Regions from separate parts of the Fictibacillus arsenicus genome, predicted to be linked through region 3. Evidence: riboswitches for the same ligand, from Rfam matches in the RefSeq annotation. Region 3 holds a riboswitch; each other region holds the start of a gene.
The links. Region 3 has a riboswitch for S-adenosylmethionine ahead of ABE41_RS11400 (YezD family protein). Riboswitches for the same ligand answer to the same signal wherever they lie in the genome.
Positions count from the first base shown of each region.

Region 1: linked by a shared signal. The riboswitch ahead of sfnG (dimethylsulfone monooxygenase SfnG) and the one ahead of ABE41_RS11400 (YezD family protein) in region 3 are both predicted to bind S-adenosylmethionine.
Region 2: linked by a shared signal. The riboswitch ahead of ABE41_RS08290 (2,3-diketo-5-methylthiopentyl-1-phosphate enolase) and the one ahead of ABE41_RS11400 (YezD family protein) in region 3 are both predicted to bind S-adenosylmethionine.

Region 1 is NZ_CP016761.1:888,085-891,362, reverse strand. Features, by position in the region: gene ABE41_RS04745 (aspartate aminotransferase family protein) at 1-231, opposite strand, end outside; gene sfnG (dimethylsulfone monooxygenase SfnG) at 561-1,649, opposite strand; SAM riboswitch class I at 1,881-1,991, opposite strand; gene ABE41_RS04735 (DUF421 domain-containing protein) at 2,135-2,836, shown strand; gene ABE41_RS04730 (GNAT family N-acetyltransferase) at 2,844-3,278, opposite strand, start outside.
Region 2 is NZ_CP016761.1:1,575,729-1,579,006, forward strand. Features, by position in the region: gene ABE41_RS08280 (carbon-nitrogen family hydrolase) at 1-489, opposite strand, end outside; gene ABE41_RS08285 (pyridoxal phosphate-dependent aminotransferase) at 609-1,775, shown strand; SAM riboswitch class I at 1,843-1,956, shown strand; gene ABE41_RS08290 (2,3-diketo-5-methylthiopentyl-1-phosphate enolase) at 2,034-3,275, shown strand; gene ABE41_RS08295 (2-hydroxy-3-keto-5-methylthiopentenyl-1-phosphate phosphatase) at 3,272-3,278, shown strand, end outside.
Region 3 is NZ_CP016761.1:2,213,833-2,217,110, reverse strand. Features, by position in the region: gene ABE41_RS11405 (sulfite exporter TauE/SafE family protein) at 1-857, opposite strand, end outside; SAM riboswitch class I at 1,073-1,178, shown strand; gene ABE41_RS11400 (YezD family protein) at 1,264-1,407, shown strand; gene ABE41_RS11395 (phosphoadenylyl-sulfate reductase) at 1,514-2,218, shown strand; gene sat (sulfate adenylyltransferase) at 2,243-3,278, shown strand, end outside.

The sequences.
Region 1 (3,278 bases), 1.3 Mb from region 3:
TAGCACTTTTTCAATCGCATCGATCACAACCGGATGATTATGCCCAAGTGCCAGCGTCCCTGCCCCGGCCAGACAATCTATGAATTTTCTTCCATCTGCATCTTTTACATAGATTCCTTCAGCTTCTTCTATAGCAATCGGTATGCGTCTAGGGTAGGATCTCGCGTTTGATTCCCGTTTTTCCTGCTGCTTCAGATAAAGTTCGTTCATTTCCATTTGTAAGGTGCTCATGTTTGCTCCTCCTTGAGATTTTGATTGAATTTAGATTACTGAAAATGATTCTCATTATTAATTACATGTATAACCTTAAATGATAATGATTATCATCGTCAATGATGAATTTTCCCTAAGTTCTTTCCATAAATTTTTAAGGCTGGTAGTGGCGCCTGGGTCTTAAGTCTTACAAACTGAAGAAGAACTACGATTTTAACCCGTGAACTGAGAATTGCTTGTAAAAATTTTAGAATCACTCGTAAAATTCCAGAATCGCTCGTAAATTCTATACAATACAAAACAAAAAAGCCGCCAATGGCGACTTTTTCTCAATATTCGTATCAAATCTAAACAAGCACTCCTTCTTCCTTCAATCTGGTTTCTTTTTCTTTCACCAGCGGTATCACTTTCTCCCCAAAGTCCTTCAAATCTTTTTCATAATGTAAAAAGGCTGTCAAAACAAGGTCCACTCCAAGTTGTTTCAGCTCAATAATGCGGTCAGCTACTTGTTCAGGCGTCCCGATCAATCCTGTCTTAAATCCATCATTGTATTGGACGAGATCTTCGAATGTTGAATTTGCCCACATACCTTCTTTTTCCTTAGAAGATTGCCCCGCTTCTTTTACAGCCTCTCCAAATCCTTCAACGGCTTCAACATCAGCGTTCGATACAATATCACGCAGTACTTGAACAGCCTCTTCTTCTGTATCTCGTACAATGACAAATCCATTGGCCGCATACTTCAAAGTACGACCTTCTTTCTTAGCTAATGCTTTTACTTCTTCGATCTGATTCTTAAAACCCTCAGTCGTGTTGCCGTTCATAAAATACCAATCTGAAACTCTCGCTGCCATTTCTTTAGCAGCTTTTGAGTTTCCTCCTTGAAAGATTGGAGGGGTTGGCTTTTGAACAGGTTTCGGCTTCAAAGGAGCGCCATTTATTCTGTAAAAATCACCTTTAAAAGTTGTCTCTTCTTCTGTCCAAAGACTTCTTATAACTCTAATAAATTCTTCAGAACGGCGATATCGTTCGTCATGCTCCAGCCACGGTTCCCCGTAGCCTGTAAACTCGCCTTTAAACCAGCCGCTTACTACGTTAATCGCAGCACGGCCACCAGAGATATTATCCAGTGTAGCCATCATTTTCGCATAAACACCAGGATGCCATAGACCAGGATGAACGGCTGAAATAAGATTAATCTTTTTCGTTACACTTGCCAGTGCTGCTGCAAGTGTAGCCGCCTCCAGCTGATATTCTGCACCATAGCTGGCAAAGAATCGCGTCTGAAGAAGTGCAAAGTCAAATCCTGATTCCTCCGCGATTTGTGCATAACGTTTATTCGCTTCAAATGTCCAGTCTGTTTCCTGCGGCAGCTTAGATACGACCAAACCTCCGCTTACATTCGGTACCCAATACGCAAATTTCAACTCACTCATTTATTTTCCTCCTCAAGGATTTTTCCCTGAATTGGACGCCATTTCACTTAAAATGATAAAATATTTAAGCGATACTGTGTCCTCCTCAAGGATGATAATCGCAGCCGGGGTGAAAGTACTGCCATACTTTCACTCCTTTTTTAATGCCGTCCACCTCCTTAAAATAATAAAAACCCCTCACTCCAAGAAAAGAGCGAAGGGGTTCGAATATCGAAAAAAGTACCCACTTGCTTCTCATCTTCGGAGCTTATTCCCTAAGCTTCCCTGAAATTGGCACCGTGCACAAATGTGCTGGTTGCCGAGGCTTCACAGGGTCAGTCCCTCCACCTCTCTGGATAAGAAGAAATTCGATTAAGTTTTAATTTAAAATTGATTGTAGCATACCTGCACGAATAGTCAAACTATTTTTATAATTTATTTCTGGTTAAAAAGTCATTTTTTACGACCATACTATATGCATCAAGAATTTACGAGGTGCTAGTATGCTGGATTTTTATCAAGCTCAAGAGAATTTATTGGCGATCGAATGGATTCTAAGGGCAATCGTTGCCTTTTTCTTTATGCTGTTTGCTGTAAAATTGATGGGACAACGATCTTTTTCACAGCTTCGTTTATTAGATTTCATTATGGCTCTCATCTTTGGAAACATCATTGCCCATCCGCTTTCTGACCAGCATCTTGGGCTTAAAGGTTCTCTTATCACAATGTCCGTTCTTGTTATTCTTTATGTGACTACAACCATGACTGGCCTTCATTGGCACCCGCTAAGAAAATTAATAGATCCGGCACCTATTCCGTTAGTAAAGAATGGACAAATTTTATATAAGAACTTAAAAAAAGCCCGAATTTCAATGGATGTTTTATTTTCTGAACTGCGAAAACATAGGGTAATAGATATTCAAGAAGTCGCACTCGCTTTGTTTGAATCCAATGGCACCATTACTTCATTTTTACAGCCGCAATACCAAACCGTTATTCAAAAAGATATAAACTTGCCGCCAAAGCCATTCGATTATCCTCAGGTTGTCATTAAAGAAGGAAAAATCAATCAACAAGAACTTTTGGAAACAGGAAAAAATGAGGCTTGGCTGTTAGATCAAATTCAAAAACAGAATACTATACTGCCTGATATTCTGCTCGCAACACTCGATCATCATGAACACCTTCACGTGATGTATTACAAGTAATTACATGTTATTTTGTACTCTTTTTACGCATAGCTTTTTCCAAAGGCAAACGCCACACTTCTTCCTCTCCAGACATTAGAGTGGTCTTAATGAATCCTAAACTCTCATATAGCTTTTTTGCATGATGATTATCCTGATATACGGTTATCCGGATCTCGCAGCACTGATTAAATGACTTTCTGATCCAAGCGATCATTTCAATAATAGCTGCCCTTCCATAGCCGATTCCTTGATATTTTTTATCAATGATAAACCCGTTAATCCAGTACATATCTGATGTTTCTTTTTCATATGCATGCATAATAAAACCAACCATTTTATCTTCAGCATAGATGGCAAAGGGCAGATACTCAACATCAGGTCCGTCTGGCTTAATAACTTTGGCTAGTGATACAGCAGGAATCGGTGCAAACTTGCTTTGTTCTTCCTTTACACGCAGTCC
Region 2 (3,278 bases), 640 kb from region 3:
TTTTGCCCCTTTTATAAAAGGCATGCGTATCCATTCAGGAAAACGGATATCATAGCAGATTGCAGCTGAAGACAATATGCCATCAACTGTGAAAATACCGCTTTCTTTGCCAGGAGCGATATATTTTTCTTCTTCCATAAGCGTAATAAGGTGTGCCTTGGAATACGTTCCGATATGCGAACCATTTCTGTCAAAGCTCAGCATCGTATTATAAACGTCATTACCTTTACGGAATGCAACAGATCCGCCAATGAGGTTAATTCCAAACTCTTTTGCAAGGGAACTGAGCCATTTTTTTGCTTTTTCACCATTTTCATCACTGATCTCGTCTAGGCGCGTCAGATCATACCCTGTATCCCAAAGTTCAGGAAGTACTATGGAGTCAGGCTTATAAAGCCGAACTGCCTCACGGATTTTTTTCTCGATATGCTCCATATTTTTTTCAGGATTTCCAAATTGGACATCCACTTGTATACATACTATTTTCATAAAAAAACACTCCTATCTGGCATAGAAATACCAAAAAAAGTCTTTACAGAATTTCCTTAAGCGTATAACATAACTGATTAGAATTTCAAGAACATTCAAATTAGACTGGAAGTGATCGTTTGAAACGTTTTGAACAGGCAGAGGTCATGGCTAAACTGCCAGAGCAATTTTTCGCTAAACTTGTAAAAAAAGTATCACATTATGTGGAGCAAGGCTATGATGTTATTAATCTTGGACAAGGGAACCCGGACCAGCCCACGCCAAATCATATTGTAGAAGCGTTAAAAGAAGGGGCAGACAATCCTGCATATCACAAATACTCGCCGTTTCGCGGACATTCTTTTTTAAAGCAGGCTGCAGCCGATTTTTATAAAAGAGAATACGGAGTTACGCTGGATCCGGAAAAAGAAGTAGCAGTATTGTTCGGAGGTAAAACGGGTTTAGTAGAGTTATCTCAATGCTATTTAAATTCTGGAGATATTGCTCTTGTTCCAGATCCAGGATATCCTGATTACTGGTCAGGAATTGCAATGGCTGGGGCGAAGATGGAGACGATGCCTCTCTTAGCAGAGAATGCTTTTTTGCCTGATTATGATCGTTTAGAAGAAAATGTGCTGCAAGAAGCTAAACTTATGTTCTTAAACTATCCGAACAATCCGACGGCTGGTGTCGCAACAAAAGACTTTTTTGAAGATACCGTTGAACTGGCAAAAAAGCATGATATTTTAGTGTGCCATGATTTTGCGTATGGTGCGATTGGATTTGAAGGTAAAAAGCCTGTCAGCTTTTTAGAGGCTGATGGAGCGAAAGAAGTTGGAATAGAAATCTATACATTGTCCAAAACTTACAACATGGCTGGCTGGCGTGTCGGTTTCGCAGTCGGAAATGAGCAAGTCATTGAATCTATCAACCTTCTTCAAGACCATTTTTATGTCAGTCTATTTGGAGCCGTGCAGCATGCAGCGGCCGCAGCACTCAATGAATCCCAGGAATGCGTGGATGAGCTGGTAGCAACATATGAAAAGAGGCGCAATGCTTTTATCGGCAGGTTAAGAGAAAACGGCTGGAACGTCGAAGCTCCAAAGGGTTCGTTCTTCTGCTGGCTGCCAGTTCCTGAAGGATACACGTCAGAAACGTTTGCGGATCATTTACTAGAAAAAGCGCATGTTGTCGTTGCTCCAGGGATCGGATTTGGAAAAGAAGGAGACAAATATGTGAGGGCAGGTTTGCTTACTTCAGAAGATAGGCTAATAGAAGCAGCCGACAGAATCGCAAAAGTCATTTAAAAAATTGTTGACAGGATCTTCATGGCCTGTCATAATCACAATTAATATTATATTCGAACAATTTGCACTCTTATTAAGAGCAGGTGGAGGGACTAGCCCGATGAAACCCGGCAACCATTCAGCTTATTTTCAGCTGAAAACGGTGCTAATTCTTGCAGTCAAATAGACTGAGAGATGAGAGGAAGCGGACCTGCGATATTTAGTGCCCCTTCCTTTTGGATGGGGCTTTTTATTGTGTTTGAAAGGAGTTTTAACGATATGGGAAAAGTAACTGCGACCTATTTGGTTCATGACAAAAAAGGAAATTTAGATAAAAAAGCGGAAGGCATTGCACTGGGATTGACAGTAGGATCTTGGACGGATCTGCCGCTGCTTGAGCAGGAACAGCTTCGAAAACATAAAGGTGTTGTAGAGAGCGTTGTTGAACTGGAGCGTGACGATGAAGCTGATCGGTTTTTAGGAAACCAGCGTACGAGGGGATTGCTGAAGATCTCTTATCCATCAGCAAATTTTTCTAACGATATTCCAGCGATCTTAACAACTGTCTTTGGCAAACTGTCACTTGATGGAGAAATAAAACTCATAGATTTGGAGTTTGATAAACAGCTGGAATCGAGTTTCCCAGGACCGAAGTACGGTATATCTGGAATACGTGAGATTTTAGGTGTCCATAACCGTCCCCTAGTTATGAGTATTTTTAAAGGAGTGCTGGGTAAAGATCTTTCATTCTTTAAACAGCAGCTATATGAACAGTCACTTGGCGGCGTCGACCTTGTGAAGGATGATGAAATTCTTTTTGATAATCCGCTGACACCGTTTGAGGACCGCATTAAGGCGGCAAAAGAAGTATTGCAGCAAGCGGAAGACCGAACTGGGGAAAAAACGCTTTACGCTGTGAACTTAACCGGAAGAACAAGTGATCTGCGTGATAAAGCAAGGCGCGCTGCAGATCTAGGTGCAAATGCATTGCTGTTTAATGTGCTATCTTATGGTCCAGATGTGCTTCAGGAGCTGGCAGAAGATAAAGAAATACCTCTTCCGATAATGGCACATCCTGCGTTGTCAGGTGCAATCGGTTCATCTTCTCTCTATGGAATAGGTTACTCAGTATTGCTCGGAAAACTTTTGCGATATGCAGGAGCAGATCTTGTACTGTTCCCGTCTCCATATGGAAGTGTGGCACTTGATAGAGATGAAACACTAAATATTGCAGAAGCTTTAACGACAGAAAATATTGCGCTGAAAAAATCATTCCCGGTACCATCAGCTGGGATACATCCTGGATTAACTCCTGTATTGTTCAATGATTTTGGCTTAGACAGTGTTATTAATGCTGGCGGAGGAATTCACGGTCATCCTGACGGAGCTGCAGGCGGGGCACGTGCATTTCGTCAAGCTGTAGATGCAGCAGTTATAGGCGAAGACCTTGAAAATTATGCCGAGAAACACCCGGAACTTCAAAAAGCTTTGGAGTTATGGGGAGGAGTACCTGTAACATGACGC
Region 3 (3,278 bases):
TTTTTCGGAAAGCTTTTTACTGTATAGATGATACCTACAGCCCAAAATGCCGCAAGAACAAAATAAATGGCAAACATAACATGAGATGACAAACCAATGGTCAAAAACAGAGTCCTAACATTAGTTACGATAATCAGCCCACCAACTAAGACCCCTAAAATGTGTGAGGGAATTATTCGGACGAGCCATGCAGCAATCGGAGCTGCAACGATACCGCCTGCCATGAGGGCACCAACCCAGAGCCATTCAACTTGCTCCCATCCAAGAGCAATAAAGAATCCAGCAGAAGCTGAAACGGCTACAGCAAATTCACTCGTATCAACGGAACCTATAACTTTTCTAGTTTTCATATCTTTTGCCATAAGGACAGGAGTTGTTACAGGACCCCATCCACCACCACCTGTCGCATCTAGAAATCCAGCAAGTAAGCCAAGGGGCATTAGCTGTTTTTTTGAAAAAGAGTTTTCAGAGGGTGCCGTCTTTCTTTCTCCAAGTTTATAGAGAAAACGAAACAAAATATAGATTCCAAGAATAATAAGAAATAGAGAAACATATGGTTTCACAATATCTCCTGGAAGGCTGCTTAAAAAACAAGCGCCTAAAAATGCACCGATCGAACCCGGCAGAATTAAGCGGAGAACCACCTGCTTATCAACGTTTCCAAACTTAATATGGGAAACTCCGGATGCTGCTGTTGTCACAACTTCAGCAAGGTGGACAGAGGCAGATGCTGCTGCGGGCGCAATCCCCGCTACCAAGAGCAGGGAAGTCGAAGTAACCCCATATGCCATTCCGAGTGAGCCGTCGATCAGCTGTGCCATAAGTCCAATAAGCGCTAGAACTATTAACTTTTTCATCAAATTCCTCCTCAAAATAAAAAGGCCCTTAACAAGTCATGTTAAGAGCCTTCGGTTTTTCCGATCAGCAAATTCGGATGAAATTTTAGTTATTACTATATGTTCCAGGAAGACAAATTGTCAACTGCAGGTTTAATTTTTTCAGAAAAAACAAGAAATAAAAAAATTAGGGCTTGATATCCGTTTCAGATGTGATATGATTTTTAAAAATTAAACTCTTATCCAGAGTGGTGAAGGGAACTGGCCCGATGAAACCCGGCAACCTGCGATTCGTAAGGTGCTAACTCCAGCAGAATGTTTTTACATTTTGGAAGATAAGGTAATACGTTTACCTCCACTATCTTTCCGAAATGGGAAGGTTTTTTGTTTTATTAGAGATATTTTGTAAAAAAGGGAGGCCAGTGGAGTGGCGAACGAAAAGAGTGAAAACGATTTTCTTCCTCAGCTTCAGAAAATGCTGAGCAACATCAAATTTGGATCCGTAACTTTAATCGTGCAAGATGGAAAAGTGATTCAACTCGAAAAAAACGAGAAGGTACGAATTAAATAGCGCTGACTAGAAAACTAGAGGCGGTTTTAACGTAAAGGGCATGTCCCTTAAAACGTTAAAGCCGCTTTTTGTTGGTCTATTTGTTTTTCATGAAGGAGGTAAAAAATTGCTCACCTATGAAACATGGGATAACAACATTCAAGAGTTTAATAGTGACAACCTTGAGAAAGGTGCATTAGATGTCCTGAAATGGGCGTATGAAATGTATGACGACGATCTCGTATATGCGTGCAGCTTTGGAATCGAAGGAAGTGTTTTAGTGGATCTTGTTTCTCAAGTCAAACCAGATGCTCAAGTAGTTTTTTTAGATACACAGCTGCATTTTCAGGAAACATATGAGGTGATTAATGCTGCAAAGAAAAGGTATCCGTGGCTGAGAATTAAGCTTAAAAAACCAGCTGTAACACTTGAGGAACAAGCAATTAAACATGGTAAAGAGCTTTGGAAGGTAAATTCAAATCAGTGCTGCAGCATTAGAAAAATAATTCCTTTAGAAGAAGAGCTCAACGGTGTAAAAGCCTGGCTTTCAGGATTGCGCCGTGAACAGTCACCTACGAGGAAAAAAACGCAGTTTATTAACAAAGATGAGCGTTTCCGCAGTATTAAGATTTGTCCGCTCATTCACTGGACGTTGATAGACATATGGCGATACGTCCATAAACATAATCTGCCTTATAACACACTTCACGATAATGGGTATCCAAGTATCGGCTGTAAACCTTGCACTAAAGCCGCTATTGACCCAGAGGATCTCCGTTCCGGCCGTTGGTCAGGAACTGGGAAATTAGAATGTGGTCTTCATGAAGGCTAAGAAAAATAGGAGGAGAGAAACAATATGGCAACTTTACATGCACACGGAGGAACATTAATTAATCGTTTTAGACCGGATACACCGTATAAGCACATACAAAAAGAAATTGAGCTTGATGCAACAGCACTTAGTGACCTTGAATTAATAGCCATCGGAGCATACAGCCCATTAACCGGGTTTTTAAATCAAGCAGACTATCAATCTGTCGTAGATCGTATCAGGCTGAGTGATGGAACTGTTTGGAGTCTCCCGATTACATTGCCAGTGACTCATGAAACCGCACAATCTCTTAGTACAGGAGAAGATGTTCGGCTCGTGTGTGATGGCGAGACATACGGGATCTTGCAGGTTGGTGATATCTATTTCCCAGATAAGCATATTGAAGCAGAGAAAGTCTATAAAACTTCTGACATAGAACATCCAGGCGTAAATAAGCTGCTTGAGCGGCCGACAGTTTATGTGGGCGGGGACATCACGCTCGTTAAACGGCCTGAAAAAAAATCTTTTAAGAACTACCACCTAGATCCAAATGAAACTAGAAAAAAGTTTAGCAGTTTAGGGTGGAAAACAGTAGTTGGTTTTCAAACGAGAAATCCAGTGCACCGTGCGCACGAATATATTCAAAAAACAGCGCTCGAGACGGTTGATGGGCTCTTTCTAAACCCGCTAGTCGGCGAAACGAAGTCTGATGATATACCTGCAGATGTACGTATGGAAAGCTATCACGTACTTCTTAAAAACTATTATCCGAGTGACCGTGTATTCCTTGCTGTATTTCCTGCAGCGATGCGCTATGCCGGACCGCGCGAAGCCATTTTTCACGCACTTGTGAGAAAGAACTATGGCTGCACACATTTTATTGTTGGCCGTGATCATGCTGGTGTAGGCAGTTATTACGGGACGTATGAAGCTCAGGAGATCTTTTCACAGTTTACCGCCGATGAGATCGGTATCACCACACTCTTCTTTGAACACAGCTTCTATTGCACAAAATGTGAGACCATGGCTTCTTCTAAAACGTGTCCGCATTCCAGTGAACATCATGTGATTTTATCTGGAA